3 regions of the Rossellomorea marisflavi genome follow, and region 3 is predicted to be linked to each of the others. Evidence: riboswitches for the same ligand, from Rfam matches in the RefSeq annotation. Region 3 holds a riboswitch; each other region holds the start of a gene.
What was found. Region 3 has a riboswitch for lysine ahead of K6T23_RS21680 (transporter substrate-binding domain-containing protein). Riboswitches for the same ligand answer to the same signal wherever they lie in the genome.

Region 1: another riboswitch for lysine. It lies ahead of K6T23_RS15620 (aspartate kinase); the one in region 3 lies ahead of K6T23_RS21680 (transporter substrate-binding domain-containing protein).
Region 2: another riboswitch for lysine. It lies ahead of K6T23_RS17280 (Na+/H+ antiporter NhaC family protein); the one in region 3 lies ahead of K6T23_RS21680 (transporter substrate-binding domain-containing protein).

The regions. Positions count from the first base shown of each region.
Region 1 is NZ_CP081870.1:2,975,953-2,983,014, reverse strand. Features, by position in the region: one part of gene K6T23_RS15630 (IS3 family transposase) at 81-991, opposite strand; one part of gene K6T23_RS15630 (IS3 family transposase) at 991-1,453, opposite strand; gene uvrC (excinuclease ABC subunit UvrC) at 1,763-3,565, shown strand; lysine riboswitch at 3,609-3,787, shown strand; gene K6T23_RS15620 (aspartate kinase) at 3,976-5,214, shown strand; gene K6T23_RS15615 (YslB family protein) at 5,265-5,705, opposite strand; gene K6T23_RS15610 (succinate dehydrogenase cytochrome b558 subunit) at 6,036-6,647, shown strand; gene sdhA (succinate dehydrogenase flavoprotein subunit) at 6,710-7,062, shown strand, end outside.
Region 2 is NZ_CP081870.1:3,298,316-3,305,377, forward strand. Features, by position in the region: gene K6T23_RS17265 (M23 family metallopeptidase) at 1-616, shown strand, start outside; gene K6T23_RS17270 (methionine/alanine import family NSS transporter small subunit) at 659-772, opposite strand; gene K6T23_RS17275 (sodium-dependent transporter) at 772-2,301, opposite strand; gene K6T23_RS17280 (Na+/H+ antiporter NhaC family protein) at 2,557-4,122, opposite strand; lysine riboswitch at 4,236-4,417, opposite strand; gene K6T23_RS17285 (HD-GYP domain-containing protein) at 4,548-5,657, opposite strand; gene K6T23_RS17290 (bifunctional metallophosphatase/5'-nucleotidase) at 5,794-7,062, opposite strand, start outside.
Region 3 is NZ_CP081870.1:4,211,035-4,218,096, forward strand. Features, by position in the region: gene K6T23_RS21655 (DMT family transporter) at 1-156, shown strand, start outside; gene K6T23_RS21660 (MerR family transcriptional regulator) at 162-551, shown strand; gene lepB (signal peptidase I) at 705-1,247, shown strand; gene K6T23_RS21670 (amino acid ABC transporter ATP-binding protein) at 1,416-2,159, opposite strand; gene K6T23_RS21675 (amino acid ABC transporter permease) at 2,178-2,903, opposite strand; gene K6T23_RS21680 (transporter substrate-binding domain-containing protein) at 2,944-3,774, opposite strand; lysine riboswitch at 3,883-4,066, opposite strand; gene K6T23_RS21685 (GGDEF domain-containing protein) at 4,257-5,387, shown strand; gene K6T23_RS21690 (sigma-54-dependent transcriptional regulator) at 5,472-7,062, shown strand, end outside.

The DNA of each region.
Region 1 (7,062 bases), 1.2 Mb from region 3:
GGAATGAAGCGAAGGGCGCTTGACTCCTATGGGAAAAGAGGGATGATCGAGACCCCGCAGGCCTGTGCACTGGACCCAAATTATTGGACACCCACTTTTTGATTGATTCGTTGTGTGTACAGTCGGTATTCTACCGGGCTCTTTTTACCGAGCGTAGACTTGATTCGCAAGTGGTTGTAGTAATTCATGTATTCTTCTAATTTAATGTGGAACTCCTTGAGGTTCCGAAAGGTTTCTCTGTAGAGAAACTCCGATTTCATGATGCCAAAGAAATTCTCCATCACGGCGTTGTCATAACAGTTTCCCTTGCGAGACATACTCTGAGTGATGTGATGGTCCTTGAGTATCCTTCGGTACTTAGGCATGCGATAGTGCCAGCCCTGATCAGAGTGAAGGAGAAGGTCATCACCTTCACGTAGACGTTCGACCCCTTGAAGTAACATCGTTTCCACTAAATCAAAGCTAGGTTTCGTGTGAAGCGTGTACGTAATGATCTCTCGATTAAACAGGTCTAACATCGCGGACAAGTACAGTTTCTGTCCGGCAATCTTGAATTCTGTCACATCCGTTACCCATTTTTGGTTCGGTTTCGATGCCATGAACTTTCGGTCAAGGGTGTTGGGCGCCGCTTTTCCAACTTCCCCTTCATAAGACCGGTATTTCTTTTTTCTTACCAGGCACTGGAGCCCTAAGGCTTTCATAATGCGAATGACTTTCTTTTTATTGATGTCATACCCTTTTGCCTGGAGTGCATCCGTAATCCGACGGTAGCCATAACGGCCTGAATGCCGGCGAAAGATCAATCCAATTCTTCTTTTCCATTTTCGATCAGGATCCGGTTGGTCCCACTGTTTTTTGATGAAGTAATAGGTGCTTCTAGGGAGGTTCGCTACTTTAATGAGCTGAATCACCGGGAACGCATTCCTTAGTTCAAATACTACTTTCGCTTTGATCTGTTTGGTGATGATTCCTCCTGAACTAAGGCTCTCAGCTTTTTTAAATAAGCATTCTCCATCTCTAAATAGGCGGCGTGTGCTCGTAGCTCTTCGGGAGTCATATCTTCTAATTTCTTATGTTGATTGGGTGGTTTGGGAGTCATCATCAAGGCCCTCATTTCGTTTGATTCGAAGGCATCTCGTCCCCTTTTCTCCCACTTTCTCAACCACCTGCGCACAATACAGGGATCAGGAAGGTGGAAATAGGCAGATGCCTCTCGAATGGAGTAATTCTTGTCCGTAATATAGTGAAGTACCTTTAGTTTAAAGGCAGGAGAATAGGATGTATAGGGAAAAGAAAAGGCTTGATCGCCATGATGGCGAACCAACTTGACCCAATAACCCAACGCAGCAGCGTCCACGCCTTCTTGAGAAGCTAAATCTCGAAAACTAACCGTTTCATCCTCCAAGTAGCGCTTGGCCAGTTGAAGTTTAAACGTACGGGTGTGCTTGTTCATTTAAAACCCCTCCTTTTAGGATTGGGGTGTCTAGTAATAAGGGGGCAGCACACCTGCCGAGGAGGCTCGACTTCCTCCCCATGGAAAGCAAGTGCCCGTAGCGCAATGAAACGGTCCACTTCCCAACCGCGCTCCTCATCCTAAACAGGACTTGGGATCCAATAAGAAAGTACACTCTTTATGAAAAGTGAACTGAACCCCTCCCCAAAGCCCCAATCATAGAAGTGCTCCGCCAATTCGTGTATACTTCAAGTAAAAGGAAACAACTGATCGACAACCATGAACGATCGTAAGAAAGGGAGAGCGACCGTGAATACAATGATTTCAAATAAATTGGCCCTCTTGCCCGATCAGCCCGGCTGCTACCTCATGAAAGATCGTCAAGGGACGATCATCTACGTAGGAAAAGCCAAAGTGCTGAAGAATCGGGTTCGGTCCTACTTCACCGGGTCCCATGATGCGAAAACCCAGCGCCTCGTCGGTGAAATCGAGGACTTTGAATACATCATGACTTCATCAGACCTTGAAGCACTCGTGCTCGAAATGAACCTGATCAAGAAGTATGACCCGAAATACAACGTCATGCTCAAAGATGATAAAAGCTATCCGTTCATCAAGCTGACCAACGAGCGTCACCCTAGGCTCATTACCACCCGCAAGGTACAGCGCGGCAAGGGACGGTACTTCGGTCCGTATCCGAACGCTGGAGCCGCGAACGAAACGAAAAAACTGCTCGACCGTCTGTATCCACTTCGGAAATGTACCACGCTGCCGGACCGTGCATGCCTGTACTACCATATGGGACAATGCCTGGCACCGTGCATCAAGGAAGTGAATAATGAAACCTACCGCGAGATGACGGATGAAATCGCCCGTTTCCTGAATGGCGGGTATAAGGAAATCAAGGAGCAGCTCTCCGTAAAGATGCAGGAAGCATCTGAAAAGATGGAATTCGAGCGTGCCATGGAATTCCGTGATCAGATCCAGCATATCGAGGCAACGATGGAAAAACAAAAGATGACCATGACGGACTTCACCGATCGCGATGTGTTCGGCTACGGCATCGACAAAGGATGGATGTGCGTCCAGGTATTCTTCGTACGGCAAGGGAAGCTCATCGAACGGGATGTTTCCCTGTTCCCGATCTATAATGAACCGGAGGATGAGTTCCTGACCTTCATTGGACAGTTTTATTCCAAGTCCAATCACTTCAAACCGAAGGAGATTTTCCTCCCGGAAGGAATCGATGTGGAACTCGTGGAGAAACTCCTTGACGTGAGGACCGTCCAACCGAAGCGCGGAAAGAAGAAGGAACTGGTGCGCCTTGCTGAGAAAAATGCCAAGCAGGCATTGAACGAGAAGTTCGCCCTGATCGAACGGGATGAAGACCGTACGATCAAAGCGGTGGAAAGACTCGGGGAACAGATGGGCATTTATACTCCGTTCCGTATCGAGGCATTCGATAACTCCAATATCCAGGGATCGGATCCCGTTTCGGCCATGATCGTGTTCCTAGACGGGAAGCCCGCAAAAAAGGAATACCGAAAGTACAAAATCAAGACCGTCACCGGACCGGATGATTATGAATCCATGAGGGAAGTGATCCGGAGAAGGTATGCAAGGGTGCTGAAGGAAGGACTGCCCCTCCCCGACCTGATTGTCATCGATGGAGGAAAGGGGCAGATCGAAGCGGCCCGGGAAGTGTTGGAGAACGAATTGGGTCTCGATGTGCCTCTGGGCGGTTTGGCAAAGGACGATAAGCATCAGACCTCGGAACTGCTGTACGGGAATCCCCTCCAGATCATCCCATTAGAGAAACGGAGTCAGGAATTTTATTTGCTTCAGCGCATACAGGATGAAGTCCACCGGTTCGCCATCACCTTCCATCGCCAGCTCAGGGGGAAAAGTGCGTTCCAATCCATGCTGGATGATATCGACGGAATCGGTCCGAAGCGTAAAAAACAGCTGTTGAAGCATTTTGGATCGATGAAACGGATGAAAGAAGCAACCTTGGAAGAGTTCAGGGAACTTGGGATCCCGGAGCGAGTCGCTATGGAACTTCATGAAAAACTTCATGATAATGGGGAAAAGGATGTTGATACCCAAAAATGATTGTGCTATAATGAACAAAAATTAAAAACATTATCACTTTTTAAGTGGTGATAGAGGTGCGGACTTCAATAGTACAGTTCACGGAAGGGTATGAGCCCTGGAGATGTGACTGGAAAGGGGAGGACCGCCGAAGTGAAGCCGCACTCATATCGGCTGCGCTGGTTCTGCATTTAATAGATGCAGGATTGTCAAGATGATTCATCTTGGAGAGCTATCTCACAATGCCGACTGAACCTTTTTTGTTCGTATGCAGTGTTCAAAAAGCAATGAGATGCTTCGTCTCATTGCTTTTTTTTATACCTGCTGCATGACGGTGTCCCCGGCATGGGGATGCCAAAAGCCGGAATCAGATAGTAGCTCTAATCCATCAGGGTGCTCCGCATCCAATCAAGAAGAAAGAGGGAGAAGCATTGGGTATAATCGTTCAGAAATTTGGCGGAACTTCGGTGGGATCAGTGGAACGGATTCAGCATGTGGCTTCACGTGTGGTGGAAGAGAAGGAAAAGGGGAATGACGTCGTCGTCGTCGTTTCCGCAATGGGAAAAACGACGGATGCCCTTGTAGGCATGGCAAAGGAAATCTGCTCGCAGCCGAGCAAACGTGAAATGGATATGCTTCTGTCTACAGGAGAGCAGGTGACCATCTCACTCTTGACGATGGCCCTCATCCAGGTCGGCCAGGACGCGATTTCGTTTACGGGCTGGCAGGCCGGGATCGAGACGGAATCCATCCACAGCAATGCCAGGATCACCAATATCCACACGGAAAAATTGGCATCCCATCTGAATGAAGGGAAGGTCGTCATCGTGGCCGGATTCCAGGGAATGACTGCATCAGGTGAGATCACCACCCTTGGCCGCGGCGGATCCGATACGACGGCCGTCGCCATCGCAGCAGCCCTGAAGGCGGAACGCTGTGACATTTACACAGACGTAGACGGGGTCTACACATCCGATCCCCGTTATATAAAAGCAGCAAGGAAGCTTTCCAGCATCTCCTATGACGAAATGCTGGAGCTTGCCAATCTTGGGGCGGGCGTCCTCCATCCGAGGGCCGTGGAATTTGCCAAAAACTATCAGATTCCATTGGAAGTCCGTTCAAGCATCGAGAGGATCGAAGGTACTTATATTGAGGAGGAAGCAAGCATGGAACAAAATCTAGTTGTACGCGGCGTAGCGTTCGAGAATGAAATCACAAGGGTGACGGTCTTCGGTCTGAATAATGCGTTGAAGGGGCTATCTTCGATCTTCACCACGCTAGCGGAGCATCACCTGAATGTTGATATCATCATTCAAAGTCAAACAGAACAGAATACGACCAATCTGTCGTTCTCCATCAAAGGACATGATCTTGAAGAGACCCTCGAGGTCCTCGAACAGCATAAAGAATCCCTTGGCTTCACCCATGTGGAATATGAAGGGGGACTGTCGAAGGTATCCATCGTCGGCTCAGGCATGATCTCGAATCCGGGTGTCGCAGCAGAGATGTTCGAAGTACTGGCAGATAACGGGATCACCATCAAGATGGTGAGTACATCTGAAATCAAAGTCTCCGTCGTCGTGGATGAAGATCTTATGAATAAAGCGGCACAGGTGCTGCATTCCTCTTTCCATCTTGATGAAGTGAAAGTGGAAGAAATCACCCTGTGATCATCAAAAAGCAGGCCCGCTCCTCATGGGAGCGGGCCTGCCTTCTGTGGTCATTCGACCCTGTCTTTGTCATCCCAGACGGCCGTGATCTTGACGGTCTGGTTTCGCTTATGTAGTTCATCAGTCGCTTCGGTGACGAATTTGTACTGCATTTGGACAAATTCGGCAAGAAAGCCCGTTTCCAATTTGAAGGAGGCATCCGATTTCAATGAATTGCGGCGCTTGACGAATTCCCCGCTGAGTTCGAACGTGATTTCGTTCTTCTTCTGCTCAACGATGGCGAGATCTCCCCATCCGGCTTCACGGAAGAATGAAATCAGTTCATCATTGGATGGAAGGGGGAATTTCCTTGCAAGCTGTTTACCGCCCCAGTACAGAATATCGGGTGTGTGTTTCCCGAGGATATCGGGTAGCAGCAGATCGCGTATCAGTTCATATCCGAAGACGGGAACGGACTGGGACTCTACGACTTCTTCTTTTTTCTGTTCCAAATATATCCCCTCTTTCTATAAAACTATTATATACATGAGAGGGAAATTAATCATCCCATACTCGAAAAAAAGTGGGCATGGGATATTTTGGCGCTATAACAAATCCTGTTTGTTTTGATTGAATTTTCTTACGATTTTGTGACAAATGCGGGACTAAATTATTTTTCCGATATTGTCGAATTTATGTATACGTTTTCTTGACGCTGTCACTCCATGGGAGTAAAATGGATGTGTCACATAATTGTTACAATATAAAATATGAATAAAAATCTAATTTTTATGCGGAGATTAGTTGGAAGATTCATATTTTATGATTAAGGGGGGTAAATCATGGCTGGAAATCGAGAGTTTAATTTTCGCAGGCTTCATTCATTACTAGGTGTGATTCCGGTTGGATTATTCTTAACGCAACATTTAGTGGTGAACCATTTTGCCACTGGCGGGGAAGAATCGTTCAATCAGGCAGCACATTTCATGGAAAGTCTACCTTTCCGCTATTTCCTGGAGATCTTCATCATTTTCCTTCCATTGTATTTCCATGCGATCTATGGAATCTACATTGCGTTCACGTCCAAGAATAACGCCAGCAGATTCGGATTCTTCCGTAACTGGATGTTCCTTCTTCAACGTGTATCCGGCGTCATCACGTTCATCTTCGTCACATGGCATATCTGGCAGACACGTGTCGCTGCATTCTTCGGCGCGGAAGTGAACTTCCAAATGATGGAGGAGATATTCTCCAACCCGTTCATGGTCGCATTCTACGTGCTGGGTGTCCTGTCTACGATCTTCCACTTCGCCAATGGCCTATGGTCATTCTGCGTCAGCTGGGGAATCACGGTCACACCGCGTTCGCAGCGCATCGCTACATACGTGACAATCGGGATCTTCCTTGCGCTTTCCATCGTGGGCATGCGCGCCATCTTTGCTTTTATCGTATAAGGAACACATTCAATAGATCATGCAAGTGCTCTGAAGTTTGGTAGGAAAAGGAGTGAAGGACGATGAGTAAAGGGAAAATCATCGTAGTCGGTGGTGGCTTAGCCGGTCTGATGGCCACCATCAAAGCAGCAGAAAAAGGCGCACCGGTCGATCTATTTTCATTGGTGCCAGTTAAACGCTCCCACTCCGTTTGCGCACAGGGTGGCATAAACGGAGCGGTCAATACAAAAGGAGAAGGGGATTCTCCTTGGGAACATTTCGATGATACGGTCTATGGAGGCGACTTCCTGGCAAATCAGCCGCCAGTCAAGGCCATGACCGAAGCAGCACCAGGCATCATCCACCTTTTGGACCGTATGGGCGTCATGTTCAACCGGACACCGGAAGGCTTGCTTGACTTCCGTCGCTTTGGTGG
Region 2 (7,062 bases), 910 kb from region 3:
TCGCCTTGCATCCCTTTCCCACTTCATTCTTCGCTATGGGATCGATCACGATAATGTGAAGCTTGCTCTATGGGAGTATTACAAGCGGGATAAGACTGTCAGCATCATCATGGGGAAAGCAATGGTGTACAAGAAGTTCGACACGATCCATCTGAACGCGAAAGCATTCCCCCTCCCCCAGAGGTATAACTACAGCTACCGGAATACATGGGGGGATGCCAGGGGTTGGGGCGGTAAACGGATGCATGAGGGAACAGATCTGTTTGCCGATTATGGGGTCCCGGTCCGGTCCACTTCATACGGCATCGTCGAAATGAAAGGATGGAATCGATATGGGGGATGGCGCATCGGAATACGTGATATCAATAATACGTATCACTATTATGCACATCTGAACGGATTCTCCAAAGATCTGAAGGTCGGTCAGATGGTCGAGCCCGGCATGGTGATCGGAGGCGTGGGGAGTTCCGGATACGGTCCCCCAGGGACAGCAGGAAAATTCCCTCCCCATCTTCATTATGGTATGTACAAAGACAATGGAATCACAGAGTGGTCCTTCGACCCGTACCCTCACCTGAAAATGTGGGAGCGACAGGATCGGGCAAAGGAAGAATAAAAAAAGCAGACAAGGGAGATCATCCCATCGTCTGCTTTTTCCTTATGCCTGCTTCTGCTTTTTCGAACTGATGACGGCATTGGCTATGCTCGCTACAAGTCCGCCCCAAATGATTACGATACCAACGATCATGCTGATGATAGCTGCTGTACCCATTAGCTTACCTCCTTGTATGTGGTGTCAGCTTCTGTTTTGGAGCTCCAACGCTTGACGGTAAAGAGGAATCCAAGTACAAGGGCAAAGGCTGCCACAGCCCATCCGCTTAAGTTGATGAACATATCTGGATACCCTTCATAGTTTCCGTTTTCAGTGTCAAATTGTTTCAGAAGATTGATTTTGAACAAACCAAACATCATGAAACCGAGGACAACCGGTGTGATGACTCCTAGACAAACCTTCCACCAGGCTCCCAGACGGATATCAGAGATTTCATTGGCATGCGCTTGAAGCGGGTTGAGCTTGCGCAAGAACCAAACGACCACGATGACTTCGATCAATCCGACGAATGCCACTCCGAATTGATTGATGAAGTAGTCAGCTACGTCGAGGAAGAGTAATCCTCCCTGCGTTGCGAATAGGATCGAAACCAAAGCCGAAAGTCCGCCTCCGAACAGAACGGCTTTCTTTCTGGAAAGTCCGAATTTCTCTGAGACTGCTGCCACATAGGTCTCGGTTATCGAGATCAGGGAGGTCAATCCTGCCAGGACAAGTGAGGCGAAGAATAGGAATCCGAACAAGCCATTCAACGCAGGGAAGGAATTGATGATCTGCGGGAATACGACGAATGCAAGCCCCACTCCTCCGCTAACGACTTCCTGAACCGATACCCCTTGAGACTGGGCCATGAAGCCCAATGCTGCGAAAACCCCGATCCCTGCCAGCAATTCAAAGCTGGAGTTCCCGAAACCGGTAATGAATGCGTTATTGGTGATATCCGATTTTTTCGGAAGATAACTTGAGTACGTAATCATGATGGCGAAAGCAATAGATAGACTGAAGAAAATTTGTCCATACGCTGCCACCCACACGCTAGGATCGGCGATTTTCGAGAAATCTGGTTTGAAGAAGGCATCCAGGCCTTCCAGAGCTCCAGGAAGAGTGACGGCTCTGATCACAATGATTAAGAATAAAATGACAAGTGCCGGAATGAAGATCTTGTTCGCCACTTCAATTCCCTTTTTGACTCCACGGAAGAGGATACCGAGGGCAACCACCCATACAATGACCAGTGGAATGAATACGCCAGGGACGATGCTTCCCGTCTGCCCTGCACTCACATCCAGTTTCAAGTATTCCCCGAACAAGAAACCTTCTGTATCATCTCCCCAGCCAAGATTGAAGGAGAATACACTGTACGACATGGCCCAGGCGATGATGACTGAGTAGTAGGTCGAGATGACAAACGCAATGGCAACCTGCCACCAGCCAAGCCATTCAAGCTTGCGGTTCATCCTGAAATAAGAAAGAGGAGCTGAGCCACGATATTTATGCCCGATCGTGAATTCCAGGATCAAAAGCGGAATCCCCGCCGTTAAGAGAGCGAATAGATACGGGATGAAGAATGCTCCTCCTCCATTTTCATAGGCGACCGCCGGAAAGCGCCAGATATTCCCTAGTCCAATGGCGGATCCGACAGCCGCCATAATAAAGCCTGCACGGGTGCCGAACTGACTGCGATTTTCCATCTTATTTCCCCCTGTGTCATTCCAATCATATAAGATTGAAATTTTTATATTTTCTGAACATTAAATCTAAAGACAGTATAGCTAGTTCTAGGACAATTGTCAAAGAGATTTTTCATAATTCAGATACATTACAGGAGAATGCATTACTAATTCCCCACACCTCTTTCCCCATATAAAGATGCGCTTGCGGAGAACTGTTGATAACTCATCATTCCCGAATTAAAAAAGAAGCCGGGATGAATTCCCGGCTTCTTGCTAATGCTGTTCTGCCACTGTTTCTGATTTCTTGCCGACCAGGAACGATACTCCAACAACGAGCACGATGACCGTCAACAGCCCGAGCCACGTGTTCTCGGTGAATCCAAGGACAAGATAGCCGACAGCGGCTGCACCCGCTGCAATGAGGGCATATGGCAGCTGGGTGAGGACGTGGTCGATGTGATTGCTCCCTGCCCCGGTGGAGGAAAGAATGGTGGTGTCTGAAATCGGAGAACAGTGGTCTCCGAATACCGCTCCAGCAAGGACAGCAGCCATTGATGGAAGCAGGATCGTAATATCCGTGTTGGCCGCAATCTCTCCAGCAATCGGGAGTAGCAACCCGAAGGATCCCCAAGAAGTTCCCGTTGAAAAGGCCATGAATCCAGCCACAACGAACAGGATGAACGGCAGGGCCGCAACAGGTATGTTCGATTGTTCAACGAGACCTGCAAGATACTTTCCTGTCTCCAATTCTCCGATCAGCGTAACGATCGTCCAAGCGAAGAACAAAATGTAAACGGCTGGCAACATCGACTTAACCCCTTCAATGATCCCTTTACCGAGCGCACTCCCTTCCACGCCTTTCATGCTCACCTGTCTGAGGAAGAAGAGCAGGGAAACGATGAATCCGACGATCCCTCCGAGAATCAGAGAAAGCGTTACATCGGTGTTCTCGAACACTTTGAGAAGGTCGAAAGATCCCACCGCACGGTATCCAGTCCAAAGCATGGCCCCGACTGTCCCTACGACAAGAGCGACGATGGGCCAGACAAGGTCACCTACTGTTCCCCTAGGACTGACGGGAAGCTCATTTTTAAGCTCTCCAGGGATTTCTTTTGATGCATCATACAGCTCTCCAGTCTGGATTGCTTTCACTTCATGCTCCCGCATTTTGCCAAAGTCGATACCCCTGATGGCAATCAACAATACGAAAAGGATCGTGGCCCAAACGTAGAAGTTCATGGGAACAACTTGCACGAAGGCTGAAAATGCCGAGATGTCGGTTACATTATGGGCAGCCAGGATCGTTCCCATGATCCCGATGATGTACGCCCCCCAGCTTGAAACCGGTGAAACAACACAGATTGGGGCTGAGGTAGAATCAATGATATAGGCAAGTTTTGCCCTTGAAATGTTGTGACGGTCCGTGACAGGACGTGCCACCTGACCGACCGCAAGTGCATTGAAATAATCATCGATGAAGATGATGATACCGAGTACGGCAGCAAGGAGTTGTGCACCCCTGCGGGTCTTCACGCGCTTGATGGCCCATTCACCGAAGGCACGGCTTCCGCCCGTGATATTGATGAATGCCGTGATGATACCAAGCAGAAGCAGGAAAAGAATGATGAAGATATTCCCCTTATTCCATTCTCCATCTGCGTAAAGATTTCCGATGAATCCATCCCATACGAGGGAGAGCGTTTCACCGATCGAAAAATTAGCTATTAAAAGTGCGGATGCCACAATCCCTACACCGAGGGATAATAGTACCCTCCGCGTCAATACGACCATCAAGATGGCCAAGAGTGGCGGGATTAATGAATAAATGGTGTTTTCCATGATTTCCTCCTATGAATTGATAGGGGGGAATGCTGAAACATGATAGAAGGCAAACAAAAAAGGCAATGATAGAGATACTATCATTACCTTGTCAGTAACGTCAGTGCTCCATCACGATCTGTAGCTCCCCATTATAGAGTGCCTCTATAATGACAGTGTCATCCTTTTTCAAGATGACCCCAGCATCCATGCATTCGACATGCATGACTACTTCGGCAAAAGTTCCCTTTCATCTGTTCTCTCTGTTGTCATCCTCAAACAGCTTACTAATGAACCCTGCGCCTCTACCCCATCGGATTGACGATGTGGTTGCTTATAAAATTTTCTATACAACTATATCAAACTGCCGGGTCTTTGACAATGAATATTCCCCATTGGAAATATTTTAAACCTATCACGCAAAAAAGACCCCCACTAGTGAGAGGTCATGTACGGGAAGGAATCCCGACTTCAAAATCCGGATCAAAGCCTGTGATGATCACATCAAATTCCTTGCTTAAATCGATTTCATAAGGGGATTCCAGCCGTTCTCCCCCTTCTTCGACGATCCGGACAACAGGGCGGTCGGTCACCCCTTGATTCTGCTCGGCCACGATGGCTTTCCGATCATCATTCAGCTCGATGATCATTCCATTCGGATAGATGGCCACGGAGCGCCTGAAGGCTTCAATGACCTCCCTGTCGAACAAGGTCCCCGCTCCTGCATAAAGGATCTCGAGGGCCTGATGGGGAAGCATGGCATCCCGGTATACCCGATTGGAGGTCATGGCATCAAAGACGTCAGCGACCGCGATGATCTTGGCGAATGGATGGATATCTTCTTCCTTGATCCCCCGGGGATACCCGGATCCGTCTAATCTCTCATGATGCTGATACGCACAGTGCGCTACCAGGATGGATACTGAATGGAGGCCGCGGAGAATTTCGAATCCCCTCTCGGAGTGAAGTTTGATTTCAGCAAATTCCGCTTCCGTCAGTCTGCCCGGCTTCATGAGGATTTCCTCAGATATGCACATCTTGCCGATATCATGAAGAATCGCTCCCACCCCGAGCTGTTCCAGCTGCTTTTGGGGAAGATTCAGCTTGAGGCCGATCGAAAGGGTATAAAGTGTCACATTGAACGAATGATGAAAGATATAAGAATCATAGGAGAAGACATCTGTCAGGATCGTCAGAAGGTCATTGTTCTCCTTGACTTCCTGCAGGACGACTCCGATGATGCCAGTCATTTGCCTGGCACTCTCCTCAAACAGCACGCTTTTCGGGATGCTCGATTGCTTGACCTGACTGAATGCCTTCTCGATGCTTTTGATCGTCTCCTGTCTCACTTTCTTTGAAACGGTCTCTTTGACCTCAATTCCATGGGAAAGAGAATCTTCGATATAAACATATTGGATATTCAACTCTAACAGCCGCTGAATCATGCGATCCGTGAGCGGCACGCGATCATGAATCAGCATCTTCCCTCTCATGTTATAGACCGGTGAACCTAGAACCATGCCGGATCTGATGGACCTTGTAGAAATGAGCATCATACTAATCTCCTATATATCCCCTTCATTTTTCGACAAAATTTACTAATATGTCCATTATAAAGGAAACCTGTAATTCTGCAAGGTATAATTACCTATTGCAAGGGATTATTCATAGAAGAATGGCAAATCGGTTCCATCAATTCTTCATTTTGCCTAGTTTCCACCCAAGCACATCCCGTAAGAATTCAGGCATGAAATATTTCTTGGGTTTTGTTTTAAGGGATGGGAAGAAGTGACCGAATGTAAACATATCCGGCAGAGCCACCTTGTAGCTCTCATGTGGGTCAAGACGTGCTCCCCCCACCAACAGATCACCTTCAGTAAAGCTGATATTGGTGTAGACGAATTGCCCGAGTACCCTACCCCTGAATCCCAGACCTTTCACTTCAAGGGCTGGCCATGATTCATTAAGGGTAAGCATGATGACCTCCTTGAGTTCTTCTCCAGTGAGCGTGATCAGACACGGATTGATAGGGTGAGGCAATATATGATGGAGGTCTCTCTTAGTGACTGGCCCTTTTTGCAGACCTTCCATGAGGAGTCCTGCATTCACGAGAGAACAATCGGCATCCGTCCACTCCATGAGTGCCTCACTGAGAAGGAGCGGTAGCGGCGACGGAGCATACCAGTCGACGGAGAGCCCTGTTTTCAGATCAGCAATTTCTTCCTCCAGTAATGCTTGCCCCTCTAGTACCCACCTTCGCTCCTCATTCGGCTCACCCCCGGTCTCAGGAAGATCTTCATACGCATAGAGACCAGCTTTCCCTGAGAGGATCTCCTTACTAGAAGAATCGACTTCGATCACCATATGACCGACGAAGTTGCCGTACTTGCCTGCTGCACCGAGAAGGGTGTTGTTGACTTTTTTCCCTTCTTGAAGGATGTGATGGGTGTGGGCCCCAAGAATGACATCCACTTCAGGGAACTCCGCTCCTATCACTTCGTCATCACGAATGCCCAGATGGGATAAAAGAATAAGCACGTCCACTTTTGGCCTCAGTTCATCCAGCAGCTTCCGCAACTCAGCGATCGGCTCGGTGACGGTCCAACCCAGTGCCTGATAAAAAGGATAGAAAGGCGCCGTTAAACCGAGTACCCCGATCTTCACGTCCCCTTTTGTCCGGTATATGTGATAAGGGGTTGCCCAATCCGGCATACCCATGGATTCGTCAAAGAGGTTTCCAAGTATGATCGGAAATCCCGCATCATCATACAGTTGATTCAGTTCTTCATGATCAAGGGTGATGCCTTCGTTGTTCCCGATGGTGACTCCGTCGTACCCTGCTTCGTTCAGGAATTTGACGTTTCCCTTCCCCAGGGTGGCCTCTGTGAGGGGGTGTGAGCGATCGACATGATCGCCTACATCGAATACAAAGACCTCTTCTCCTTCGCTCTCATGCAGCAG
Region 3 (7,062 bases):
TCCATCTCCTTGATGTCGGTGCCGATCCTCGGACTGATATTCGGAGCCATTCAGCTTCATGAAGCGATCACACAGAATGTCATCATTGGGGCGATCTTCGTCTGCCTCGGCATCCTGTTTACATCCCTACCCAAAAAGAAACCAATGAAAGGGTGATAGCTGTGTATACAATCGGTCAAACCTCTGAGAAAACGGGATTCTCCCGGGATACGCTGCGCTATTACGAAAAGGTCGGGCTCATTCCACCACCGTCAAGGCTCGAAAACGGGAGAAGAGTCTATACCGATGATGACATCGAGACGCTTCTTCTTCTATCAAGCCTGAAGTCCACGGGTCTATCCATTGAAGAGATGACTGATATCGTGAAGGCGAGAAAGATTGCCCTACCCAACAGGGAGAAAAAGAACGATGAATACCGTAACTCCGTACAGAAGAAAATTGCGATCCTTCACAAGCACATCCACGTCATGGAACTACAGAAGCAGGAAATCGAGAAGATCATCCAGGCTAGCGAGGAAAAGATCAGGCACTATGAAGGATTGATTCAGTAATTCCTCTCCCTCCAACTCAGGTTAATAATGGAAAATAAGCAAAATGGCCTGATAGGATTAGAAGGAATCATGGAAGAAGTGGTAGAATGAATGGAGAGAGACCATCCCGCACCCGAAAGCAGAGTGTGGACATGGAGAGGAGAGACTGAACCTGTGACGAAGAAAAAAAGTGAATCCCTGGAATGGATCAAGGCACTGGCCATCGCCATCATCCTGGTGGTCATCGCACGTTCCTTCCTTATCACCCCGATTGTGGTTGAAGGGGCATCCATGAATACGACCCTTCAGGATAAAGACCGGATGATCGTAACGAAAATCGGGGATCCGAAGCGATTCGATATCGTTGTGTTCCACGCCAATGAGCAGCAGGATTACATCAAGCGCGTCATCGGGCTGCCCGGTGATACGATCGAATTTAAAAATGACACCCTTTACGTCAACGGCAAGGCCTATGATGAACCCTACCTCGACGACCAAAAAGCAGCCAGAGCAGGCGACCTGACCGAACCGTTCAAGCTGGAAGATACGGCAGTCGGCCAAAAGACCGTCCCGGAAGGCACCGTCTTCGTCATGGGGGACAACCGCCAGAACAGCGAAGACAGCCGCATGATCGGAGCCATCCCGATGGATCAGATCGTAGGGAAAACGAACTTGATCTACTATCCGTTCAAGGATTTTAAGATTATTCATAACTGATAAGAAGCGCCGGGATTCTCATCCCCGCGCTTCTTTCTTATTAATTGAAGGTTTCCATTCAGGAAAGCGGAAGGAGAGTAATGTAGGAGGCTCGATGTTCCTCCGGGTAGCAAAAAACCGAACTCCCTATAAAAAAGAGAATTCGGCTTTTCAGTTGAACTTTATGAATCAGCTGAGTTGTTTCAACGTTCGCTTCAAGAACTCCCTCGTACGCTCCTGCTTCGGATGGTTGAAGATCTGTTCCGGCGGGCCTTCTTCGGCGATGACGCCTTTGTCCATGAAGACGACGCGGTCGGATACTTCCTTGGCGAATTCCATTTCGTGCGTCACGATGAGCATGGTGAGGCCGGATTCGGCTAGCTCCTTCATGACCCTTAATACTTCACCGACCATCTCAGGATCGAGTGCGGATGTCGGCTCATCAAAGAGCATGACATCCGGCTCCATGGAAAGGGCGCGCGCGATGGCGACACGCTGCTTCTGGCCCCCTGAGAGCTGTTTCGGGCTGGCGTTGACATATTGGCTCATGCCAACGACGTCCAAGTATTTCAAAGCAACTTTCTCCGCTTCCTCTTTGGAGCGCTTCAGCACCTTGACTTGGCCAACGACGCAGTTCTTCAAGACGTTGTGGTTGTTGAACAGGTTGAACTGCTGGAATACCATGCCCAGGTTTTGGCGGTATGCGAAGATATCGTGCTTGCTGTCGAGGATGTTCTCCCCGTTGTAGATGATCTGTCCGCCGCTCGGTTTTTCCAATAGATTGATGCAGCGGAGAAGGGTGGATTTACCGGAACCAGAGGAACCGATGATGCTCACCACTTCCCCTTTTCTCACTGAAAAGTCGATGTCCTTGAGCACTTCATGGGTGCCGAAGGATTTGTTCAAATGCTGGATGTCTATGACGTTTTCCACAGGGCTTCCTCCTTCTCCTTATTTGGCTTTCGCATCTACCATTGTGTAGCTGTCCGGTCCGTCGAGCTTCTTCTCGAAGTGACGGAGGATCTTGGTCACGGCGAATGTCATGACGAAGTAGATCATACATGCGACGAAGAATGATTCGAAGTAACGGAAGTTGTTCCCTGCCACGGATTTGGTCAGGAAGTACAGCTCCGATACAGAGATGACATTCAGGACGGATGTATCTTTGATATTGATGATAAAATGATTTCCCGTTGCCGGAAGAATATTACGGACGACCTGCGGCATGACGACGTTCCACATCGTCTGCACATGGTTCATCCCGATGGCCTGGGCAGCCTCGAATTGTCCTTTATCGATGGAGATGATCCCACCGCGGACGATTTCGGCCATATAGGCACCCGTATTGATGGAGACGACGATGAAAGCCGCTACCATGACGTTCATATCGAACCCGAAGGCCATGGCCGAACCGTAATAGATGACCATTGCCTGTACAATCATCGGCGTGCCCCGGAAGAATTCGATGTAGATGGATAGTACGATGTTCACTACTTTAAGGATGACCTTCTTCGGTCCGCTTTCAGGGACTGGGATGGTCCGGATGACACCTGCCAACAGGCCGATGGCGGCACCGATCACGGTACCGACAAAGGCAATCAACAGGGTCACACCCGCTCCTCGCAAGAACATGGCCCAGTTGTCTGTAATAATTCTGATGACCCACTCTAAGCTCATTGTTCTCCTCCTTCTTCATATTGCCTGACCAGCAACATGATTACTGCTCTGCAGGCTGATTCTTGATGGCCTGATCCATAATTTCCGTACGTTCGTCTTCTGAAATATCCTTCAATGCTTTATTGATTTCTTCCGTCAGGTCGCTTCCTTTTTCCACTCCTACTGCTATGGCCGTATCATCTTCTGACGTTTTGAACCCGTCATTGAATTCAACCATGGCAAAGTCGTCATTGGCTGTCGAAGCACTCACTGCTTCCGGACGTTCCGATACATATCCATCGATGATGCCTGATTGAAGGGCAACCCTCATGGCAGGGAAGTTATCCATTGCCGTTTCTTTGGAAACCCCTTTGATCTGATCGATCACAGAGTAGTGGAACGTATTCAATTGGGCAGTCACCTTAGCCCCTTTGAAGTCTTGGATCGACTTGGCTCCTTCATATTTACCGCCTTTTTTCACGACCATGACAAGATCGGACTTGTAGTAGTTATCAGAGAAGTCGATGGCTTTTTTTCGCTCAGCCGTTGGGGACATCCCTGCGACAATGGCGTCGATCTTACCTGAGTTCAGGGCAGGAACGAGTCCGTCCCACTCTGTTTTCACAACGACGAGTTTTTTGCCCATTTTATCTGCAAGCTTTTTCGCCATTTCCACGTCATACCCGCCGGCATATTCCTTGCTTCCTTTGATTTTAACTGCTCCATTGGCGTCCGTTTTTTGAGACCAGTTGAATGGTGCATATCCTGCTTCAAGACCTACAGTGAAAGTGTCTTTGTCTTCAGATCCGGAAGCACCGCTTTTCCCGCAGCCTGCCAACATAACCAGTGCCGAAACCAACAATAATGCGAAGATCGTTACTCTTTTTTTCATTCTTTTCGTCCCCCTGTTTTTTGTAAATGCTTTTGGACAAACAAAAAACGGCCTGAGATCAACTCAGGCCGTAGTATACGAAGTCACCCATAAGTCCTCTCTATTCCCCAATGAGATAGCACAACTCAATAAACCGGGACGTTTATTGAGACAGTCCTGCAGCTCTTAACTACAGACCCAGCAAGTCATACCGAGAAATATGATCCCACTTCGGCGACATTTCCTTCTCCCTGACATCGACGCTTCTCAAGCTCCGTCAAGGACTGTTAAATCTCGCACCTCTACCTCACTATTCATAGCGAGGTCTTATTAAATTTTCTCTAACAGTCTACAACTAAACCAGGAAACTGTCAATCCATTGAACTAGTCATTTATCCTGATTTCTGAAAGATTATGATCCCTGACAACCGACAAACACATAGAAAGTCCTGGGTCTGATATAATGAAGCATCTGAACGTTTACGAGTTAGGAGAGTGCTGGCATGGAAATCTACGTGAATTCCACCATCATCACAGCCGTCTTGTTTATCGGCTTCTTGTTCACCTTGATCATGGTTGGAGCATACGGATTCACCCACAAAAGGGATTCGACCTTGAATCGATTCTTTTTGGCCAAGTGCCTCCAGATCACGGCCGTTTCCCTAATGGTGTTCCGTGGGGATATTCCGGATGTACTGTCGATTTGGCTGGCAAACATCGCCTTATATGCCGGGACCTCTTTGGAAGTTGCAGCGCTAGTGAATCTTCAGGGCTTTTTACGTCCTAAGATGAGGCTCATCTATATATATGTGACGATCGTCGGGATTATGGGCTTTTCCATCTTATTTATCTTTGGCAGCACAGAGCCTATCCGCATCGCTTACTATTCGTTCGTGACGGCCATCCTTCTTTCACCGGTTTGTCTGGTCGGTTTCAGGAGTTCATCCCTTCTGATGAAGGTTGTGGGTCTGCTTTATGGGGTTGGCGTCATCTTCTCCATCGTCCGGGGCTTCAGTTCATTCTTCATCCCCATCCAATCCTTTACTCTATATAATCCCGGAGTCCTTCAATTGGTTGTCCTGCTAACTTTTTATGTATTATCGAATCTGATGAATCTTGCCTTCCTTCTTTTGATGAAGGAAAAGGTCGACCGGGAACTCGTCATCTTGGCAAATCAGGATGATCTGACAGGAGTACTGAATAGACGGGCATTCACCAGAAGCGCAGAAGAACTTATTCGTCACAACAAAAAAGGGATGCAACACTCGTTCCTTCTCTTTGATGTCGATCATTTTAAACAGATCAACGATACATATGGTCACTTGGCAGGGGATCAAGTCCTTCAAGATATGACCACAACGATACAGGGTCAATTAACGGATAAGGACCTGTTTGGACGATATGGTGGAGATGAATTTGCCATCTTGCTTGTTGATAAAGGGATAGAGGCCTCAAATCGCTTCACTGAACAATTGATTTCTTCTCTCCACTCAACCAAGAGCACCGTCCCATATCAAGTCAGTATAGGCATCACCACCTTCAAGACCTCAACTTTGGAAGAGCTTTATGCCTGTTGTGATGAAGCCTTGTATGAAGCAAAAAAAGCGGGTCGTAATCAATTCAAGAGATGGTGACCGGCGGATACCTCCTCGTGACATCAGTACCCAGGTGTGACATAATAGTGTTTAAATATGCAACAGATTAGGAGTATGTCGGACATGAAAGTTCTCTTAATAGCACCTTATAGTGGGATGGCTGAAGTCAGCAAGCAGCTTGACCTCCCTCCAGACGTGAAGATGGACGTCACTGTCGCCAACCTCGAGGAGGGGGCTGACTTTGCACGTCAAACGATGCTGGAGGAGTACGATATCATCATCAGTCGCGGAGGCACGGCACTGGCAATCGAACAGGTGGCTTCCCTACCGGTGATCCATATTCAAATATCAGGCTACGATATGCTACGCGTCTTTACGCTGATTAAAAACATCGGAAAGAAAGTCGCGCTAGTCGGATTTGCGTCTGTTACACAAGGGGCCGCAACTCTATGCAATATCCTTGAATACGACATTGAAGTAAAGACCATTGCCAACAGGACGGAAGTGAAGGCCCTCCTCGAATCCCTCAAGGAAGCCGGTTATGAATCCATCATAGGCGATGTGGTAACCGTGCAAGCTGCCGAATCCATGGGCCTTCATGGAGTGCTTATCACTTCAGGAAAAGAGGCATTGATCCAAGCAATTGAGGAAGGAAGACGTGCTTTCCAGCTTTCCAAAAAGGTAAGGCATAATTACGATATCTTCCATCAGCTTTTCCATGAATTCCCTTACCCAACTGCCGTAATCGGAAAAGACCTTCTGATTCATGAGCAAAATGCGGCTTACCGTGCGTACCTTGATGACAACGCGTTAACCCAATCAACCATTAAACGTCCACTGGAAGAAGTGTTGAGTACAGGAAAGAACCAGTGGTTGAAACTTGAACACGGGAACCAGTTTTTAGTGGTTCAACTTTTCAAACTCACGGATACGAAGGCCGGAATGATGTGCTTTGTCAGAGGGAACCCATCCGACAGGAAGCCGATATCGATTGATATTGGACCGAAGGCCTCTCCAATAATAGGAGAAAGCCTCTATTCACGGAATCTGGCTAGACAATTGACACGACTGGGCTCAATGCCACTCTCCATCATCGGTGATAAAGGAACAGGGAAATCGACGGTGGCAGAAAACATTCACCACCAACGATTTGGGCATGCTGCTCCTCTAATCAGCATCGACGCCGCTTTGCTCGATGAACATGCTTTGAGCGAATTGAAACAAATCCTTTTGCCCATCCAGGCAGGGAGCATTGTGGTTCTAAACCAGGATAAAAGCCAGCACGTGGAAGAATTCACAAGTTTGTTGACATCCTATTCTCATCGTGTGCAGATCATATTTATCCAGGAAAATGCCGGGCAGGATGTAACGATTGAAACGCAAAGTATCCACTTAGCCCCATTATCAAGACGAAAAGAGGACATCCCGGTCTTCGCCCATTATTTCTTAACGGCCTTACATGCTCAAAACGGAAGTGAAACCGTAGGGATAAAGCCGGAAGCCATGACCTTGTTGAAGGAATATGATTGGCCCGGGAATCTCCATGAACTGAAGCAAGCGATCCATGAATTGGCACAGAAAGCAGACGGATATTATATAGAAAAAGCACAAACAGAAATGTTGCTCTCATGCAAAAAAGCATCGATTCCTTCCACATCAGTCGATGGGACACTCAGACAGATCGAAAAAAGGATCATTGAAACGGTTTTGGCTG